Linked DNA regions of Actinomadura rubteroloni. The protein of the gene in region 1 interacts with the protein of each later gene in a pairwise test. Links are inferred from orthologs where the notes say so. Each region holds a gene or a part of one and is shown in the gene's direction. Other genes may lie near its edges.

Region 1 (3,579 bases):
GGCCGAGCGGCACGAACGGCTTTGCCCGTCCCGACGGCGCGGTCCGGGGCGGGCAAAGTCCTGTTCGGGCGCGGGGAATGATTACGACCCGTCAGGGCTTTCCTACCTAGTGCTACGCTCCGGGCGGGAGCGGGTCAGAACGTCCGCACCTGCCGGATGACTTTGCGGCGCAGTCGGATTCTCCGGCTACCGTCGGGGTAGAGGCGCAGCCGATCGAGTTCCCAGCCGCCGTGCTCGGCGTGCTCGGTAAGCAGCCGCCGGGCGGTGTCACGAGTGGTGCCGCGGGGCAGACGCAGGACGAGGTAGGTGTACTCCACCATTGCATCCATTATGACGTGCGAAGGCCGGACGGGAGGCCGCGCGGTCCGTGACACGGGCGGTGACGTGTCATCCTGTCTGGGCGCGGTGGGACGCGGGATCCGCCCGGTCGAGAACGGCGGAACCGCTACGTGCACGAAGAACAGACGGTGAGGTTGGAGCGACTGTGCCAGCCAAGAACGGCACTGCGAAGCGCGGCGAGCCGGGGGACGACGGCACCCGGCTGGTGATCGTCGAGTCGCCCGCGAAGGCGAAGACGATCGCCGGATACCTGGGCCGCGGCTACGTCGTGGAGTCCAGTATCGGCCACATCCGGGACCTGCCCGGGAGCGCTTCGGAGGTACCGGCCAAGTACAAGGGCGAGGCGTGGGCCAAGCTCGGTGTGAACGTCGAGAACGAGTTCGAGCCGCTGTACGTGGTCAACGCCGACAAGCGTGCGCAGGTCGCCAAGCTGAAGAAGCTGCTCGCCGAGGCCGACGAGCTACTTCTCGCGACGGACGAGGACCGCGAGGGCGAGGCCATCGCCTGGCATCTCCAGGAGGTGCTGAAGCCGAAGGTCCCCGTCCACCGGATGACGTTCCACGAGATCACCCCGGACGCGATCCGCGCCGCGGCGGCGAACCCGCGCGAGCTGAACCTGCGGCTGGTGGACGCGCAGGAGACGCGCCGCATCCTGGACCGGCTGTACGGCTACGAGGTCAGCCCGGTCCTGTGGAAGAAGGTCATGCCGAAGCTGTCGGCGGGCCGGGTGCAGTCGGTGGCGACGCGGCTGGTGGTGGAGCGGGAGCGGGAGCGGATCGCGTTCGTCCCGGCGCACTACTGGGACATCGCGGCCGAGTTCGACACGGGAAAGCCGGACGAGCCGACGCGGTTCAAGGCCGGGCTGGTCGCGGTGGACGGACGCCGCGTCGCGCAGGGCCGTGACTTCGCGTCCGACGGCACGCTGAAGACCCGCGACGCGCTGCACCTGGACGAGGACGCGGCGCGCGGCCTGGCCGGACGGCTGGAGGACCGCCCGTTCGAGGTCAAGTCGGTCGAGAGCAAGCCGTACACGCGCAAGCCCTACCCCCCGTTCCGGACGACGACGTTGCAGCAGGAGGCCAGCCGCAAGCTGGGCTACTCGGCGAAGTACACGATGTCGGTGGCGCAGAAGCTGTACGAGAACGGCTTCATCACCTACATGCGAACCGACTCGATCACGCTGTCGGAGACCGCGATCAACGCGGCGCGGCGGCAGGCGGGCGCGCTGTTCGGCGGCGAGTACGTCCCGGACAAGCCGCGCGTGTACGCGTCGAAGGTGAAGAACGCGCAGGAGGCGCACGAGGCCGTCCGCCCGGCGGGCGACAGCTTCCGGACGCCCGGCGAGACGGGCCTGTCCGGCGACCAGTTCCGGCTCTACGAGCTGATCTGGAAGCGGACGATCGCGTCGCAGATGAAGGACGCGGCCGGCCGCAGCGTGTCGATCCGCGTGACGGGCGAGTCCACGTCGGGCGAGACCGCCGAGTTCGGCGCGTCCGGCAAGACGATCACCTTCCACGGCTTCCTCAAGGCGTACGTGGAGGGCGCGGACGACCCGTCCACCGACCGCGACGACCAGGAGCGGCGGCTGCCGAACCTGGAGCAGGGCGACGGGCTGACGGCGCACTCGGTCGCGGCGGAGGGGCACTCGACGCGTCCCCCGGCGCGGTACACCGAGGCGAGCCTGGTGAAGGAGCTGGAGGACCGGGAGATCGGCCGTCCGTCGACGTACGCGTCGATCATCGGGACGATCCTGGACCGCGGCTACGTGTTCAAGAAGGGCACGGCGCTGGTGCCGTCCTTCCTGGCGTTCGCGGTGGTCAACCTGCTGGAGCAGCACTTCGGCAACCTGGTCGACTACGACTTCACCGCGCACATGGAGGACGGTCTCGACGAGATCGCGCGCGGCGAGGCCGAGCGGGTGCGCTGGCTGAGCCGGTTCTACTTCGGCGACAACGGCGAGGAGGGCCTGCGCGAGCTGGTCGGCGACATCGGCGACATCGACGCCAAGGGCATCAGCTCGTTCCCGATCAAGGGGACGAACATCATGGTGCGCGTCGGCCGCTACGGTCCCTACCTGGACCGCGACGGCGAGCGCGTCAACATCCCCGAGGACATCGCGCCGGACGAGCTGACGGCGGAGAAGGCCGAGGAGCTGTTCGCGCAGCCGTCCGGCGACCGGGAGCTCGGCACGGACCCGGAGACGGGCCGCATGATCGTCGCGAAGTCCGGGCGGTTCGGCCCGTACGTCACCGAGATCATCCCCGAGCCGCCCGCGCCGGCCGAGGGCGAGAAGAAGAAGCGCGTCAAGAAGGCGGACGCCAAGCCGCGCACCGGCTCGCTGTTCAAGTCGATGTCGCTGGACACCGTCACGCTGGACGACGCGCTGAAGCTGCTGTCGCTGCCGCGCACGCTCGGCGACCTGGACGGCGAACCCGTCACGGCGCAGAACGGACGGTTCGGTCCCTACATCAAGCGGGGCACCGACAGCCGGTCGCTGGGCTCGGAGGACGAGCTGTTCACGGTCACGCTGGAGCAGGCGAAGGAACTGCTCGCGCAGCCGAAGCAGCGGGGCCGCAGGGCCGCCGCGGCGGCGCCGCTGCGGGAACTCGGCGAGGATCCGGCGAGCAAGAAGCCGGTGGTCGTGAAGGAGGGCCGGTTCGGCCCGTACGTCACCGACGGCGAGACGAACGCGAGCCTGCGCAAGGGCGACGAGGTCGAGTCGATCACGATCCAGCGGGCGGCGGAACTGCTCGCCGAGCGGCGCGAGAAGGTGGCGGCGACCGGCGGGAAGAAGAAGCCGGCACCGCGACGGCGAACGTCGGCAAAGTCGGGCTCCTCGTGACATCTACGCCGATACTCTGACCGACATGACCAGAACGGGCGTCACCCGGCCGGACCCCGCCGCGCCGCCGGGCGATTCGCCGAATCTGCGGCGGCTGAGAACGGCGCTCGCGCTGTCCAGCACCGGCCAGTGGCTGAGCGTCGGCGCGCTCACCGCGATGGCCGGGGTGCTGGCCCGCGACGACGCCCCGCTGGACCGGGCGCCGGCGATCGGGCTGGTCCTGGCGCTGCTGCTGGCCCCGGCGGTGCTGCTCGCGCCGCTGGTGCCGGCGGTCGGACGGCTGGACCGCCGGACGGTGCTGGTCGCGGCGGATCTCGTCCGGCTGGTGCTGCTCGTGTCGGTGCCGCTGGTGGACGCGCAGGTCTGGACGGCCGTCGCCGCGCTGCTCGTCGGGGTCG
Region 2 (3,094 bases), on another replicon or contig:
CGGCGTACCGGACCGCCGGGGCGGCCCGCACGGTCCGGTACGCCGTGGACGTGGAGGGCGGCCTGCCGTTCGACGCGGCCGTGTTCGCCGCGCAGGTCCAGCGGATCCTGAACGACCCGCGCAGCTGGGGGCACGGGGGCCGGGCCCGGTTCGTCCGCGTCGCGGGCGGCCCGGTCGCGTTCCGGGTGTCGCTGGCGAGCCCGTCGCTCACCGACCGGCTGTGCGCGCCGCTGATCACGGGCGGGGAGCTGTCGTGCCGCAGCGGCACCCGCTCGGTCATCAACGCGCGCCGCTGGGGGCAGGGCGCCGTGACCTACGGCGCGGACCTGGCGTCCTACCGCGAGTACGTGGTGAACCACGAGGTCGGGCACGCCCTGGGCCACGGCCACGAGCAGTGCCCGGGGCGGGGGCGGCGCGCGCCGGTGATGGTGCAGCAGACCAAGTCCTTGCAGGGCTGCCGGATCAACCCCTGGCCGTTCCCCGGGTGAGGAGCGCGTCGACGAGCGCGGTGAGGTCCCCGGCGAAGTGCTCGTGCCGGCCGTGGGGGTTCCAGGCGTCCCCGAGCGCGTCCAGCGTGGGGTGCGCCGACGGGTCGACGTCCCCGGTGACCAGCAGCCGCTTGCCCGTGTAGGCGGGGTGGATGCGCTGCACCAGGTCCCCGAAGCTGAACACCCACGTCACGCGGTGCGCCCGCGCCGCCTCCGGCAACGTCAGCCCGCACGCCGTCCACGCCGCGTACAGGTCCTCCATCAGCCACAGCAGCGCGGGCGCGGCGACGTCGCTGCGGCTGAGGACCTCGGTGATCCACGGCCGTCCCGCGAGCTGCCCGTGCTGCCACAGCAGCAGCGCCAGCAGCCGGTCGCGGGGCGCCTGCGGCAGCACCGGCCGCGGCAGGCCCCCGAACACCCGGTCCATCAGCAGCGTCAGCAGCTCGTCCTTGCCGCGCACATGCCGGTAGATGCTCATCGGCGCGCTCCCGACGGCGGTCGCGACGCGCCGCATCGACAGCGCGGTGCTGCCCTCCCGGGTGACGATGTCCAGCGCGGCGTCGATGATGTCCTCGCGCGTCAGCCGGTGGTCGGACAGCCCGTGGTCGCTCACGCACGCAAGTGTGACACGCCCGGCATCTCGACGGGACCGGGCCGCCGCCCCCGCCCGGCTACACTCGGCCCGTCATGCGCAGGATCCAGCGGCCCGGCTCCCACACCGTCGAGGTGCGCCGGTCCCGGTTCACCTGCACCCTCGCCCGCGTGGACGACGAGGCCGCCGCCGCCGCGTTCCTCGCCGCGCACCGCCGCGCGCACCGCGACGCGACCCACAACTGCACCGCCTACGTCGTCGGGGACCGCGGCGAGACCACCCGCAGCAGCGACGACGGCGAACCCGCCGGGACGGCCGGGATCCCGATGCTGGAGGTCCTGCTCCGCCGCGAGATCACCGGGACCGCCGCCGTCGTCACCCGCCACTTCGGCGGGGTGAAGCTCGGCGCGGGCGGCCTGGCCCGCGCCTACGCCGGCGTCGTCGCCGCCACCCTGGACCGGGTCGGGCTCGTGGAACTCCTCCCGGTCACCGACGTCACGGTCCGCGTCGCGCACACCGACGCCGGCCGGTTCCTCGGCGACCTGCACGCCCGCGGCCCCGCCCCCGGCGACGTCCGCTACGGCGCCGACGTCGCCGTCACCGTCCGGGTGCCCGCCGCCGGCGCGGCGGAGTTCGCGGCGTGGGCGGCGGCGGCGACCGGCGGCCGCGCCGCCGTCGAGCACGGCCCGGCGGGCTACGGCGAGGTCCCCGTCCCGCCCTGACCCCCGCCCTGACCCCGCTCCGCGCGGGCGGCGCGGAGGCGGCGGAGCATGCGCGCGTCGCCGAACCCGACGGCGCGGGCGGCGGCGTCGGCGGTCGCGCCCTGGGCGATCAGCGCCTCGGCGTGCTCGACGCGCAGTTCCTGCTGGTACCGCAGCGGCGTCCGCCCGGTCGCGGCGGTGAACCGGCGCGTGAGGGTCCGTTCGCTCACGCCCGCCGCCGCGGCCACGGCCGCGAGCGGGAGCGGTTCGGGGAAGCGCGCGTCGATGAGGTCCTGGGCGCGGTGCACGGCGTCGGCCAGGTGCGCCCGGTACCGCAGCATCATCCCGTCCTGCGGCTGGTCGCCGTTGCGCCGCGCGTACACGACCATCGCGCGGGCGGCGCGCGCGGCGGCGGCGGGCCCGTGCCGGACGGCGACCAGGTGCAGCGCCAGGTCGATGCCGCTGGCGATGCCCGCCGACGTCACCACCCGCCCGTCGGTGACGAACAGGACGTCCCGGACGACGCGCGCGGCGGGGTGGCGGCGCGCGAGGTCGGCGTGCAGGGCGTGGTGGGTGGTGCAGCGCCGCCCGTCCAGCAGCCCGGCGCGGCCGAGCGCGAACGCGCCCGCGCACACGCTCGCGACGGTCCCGCCCGCCGCGTGGTGGGCGCGCAGCCGCGCCGCCGTGCCCGCGCCGATCCGGCCCGGGTCGGGGTCGGCGGGGCGGCGCCGCCAGCCGGGGACGACGACCAGGTCGGCGGGGGACAGGTCCGGCCACACGGTGCCGGCGCGGACGGTCAGGCCCTGCGCGGTCGGGACGTCCTCCTGCTCGGCGACGTACCCGGCCCGGTAGGGCAGGCCGAGGTCGGCGGCGGTGGAGAACACCTGGGCGGGCCCCGCCAGGTCCAGCAGGTGCACGCCGGGGACGAGCACGAACAGCACACGCGTCACGATCCGGTCAGTGTAGGCGGCCCGCCGGGGCGAGGTCGTCCAGGGACGCGATCCGCGCGAACCGTCCCGCCAGCGCGTACTCGGTGCGCTCGGCGACCGCCGCGGCGGGCAGGGTGCGGGGGTCGGCGAGCAGCGCCGCCACGTCCTGCCCGGCCCGGACGGCGGGCGGCGCGTCGCGGTGCGCGATCGGGAACGTCGCGGTCGCGTCCGTCACGAACACCACCCCGTAGCCGAGGTCGGCGCCGACCCGCGCCGTCGTCTCGCAGCACTGCTCGGTCTGGATCCCGCACACCACCAGCTCCCCGACGCCGCGCCGCGTCAGGACCCGCTGCAGCCCGGTGGTGGTGAACGCGTTCCGGGACG

The links.
Region 2: the proteins of topA (region 1) and BTM25_RS27880 interact in binary tests that used the Escherichia coli proteins (3 or more experiments, as listed by UniProt). The link is inferred for Actinomadura rubteroloni from one-to-one orthologs.

Annotation. Positions count from the first base shown.
Region 1 is NZ_MTBP01000001.1:1,161,190-1,164,768, forward strand. Bases 113-3,381 are described here. They hold topA (type I DNA topoisomerase), read left to right. Parts: upstream 113-484; coding sequence 485-3,181; downstream 3,182-3,381. Other genes in these bases: BTM25_RS05085 (DUF5703 family protein), read right to left, coding at 135-320; tmk (dTMP kinase), read left to right, coding at 3,207-3,381. Also shown: more of tmk, read left to right, coding at 3,382-3,579. UniProt on the Escherichia coli protein: Releases the supercoiling and torsional tension of DNA, which is introduced during the DNA replication and transcription, by transiently cleaving and rejoining one strand of the DNA duplex.
Region 2 is NZ_MTBP01000005.1:314,837-317,930, forward strand. Bases 205-2,988 are described here. They hold BTM25_RS27880 (IMPACT family protein), read left to right. Parts: upstream 205-1,175; coding sequence 1,176-1,802; downstream 1,803-2,988. Other genes in these bases: BTM25_RS27870 (DUF3152 domain-containing protein), read left to right, coding at 205-488; BTM25_RS27875 (TetR/AcrR family transcriptional regulator), read right to left, coding at 463-1,101; BTM25_RS27885 (GlxA family transcriptional regulator), read right to left, coding at 1,775-2,731; BTM25_RS27890 (isochorismatase family protein), read right to left, coding at 2,739-2,988. Outside these bases: more of BTM25_RS27870, read left to right, coding at 1-204; more of BTM25_RS27890, read right to left, coding at 2,989-3,094.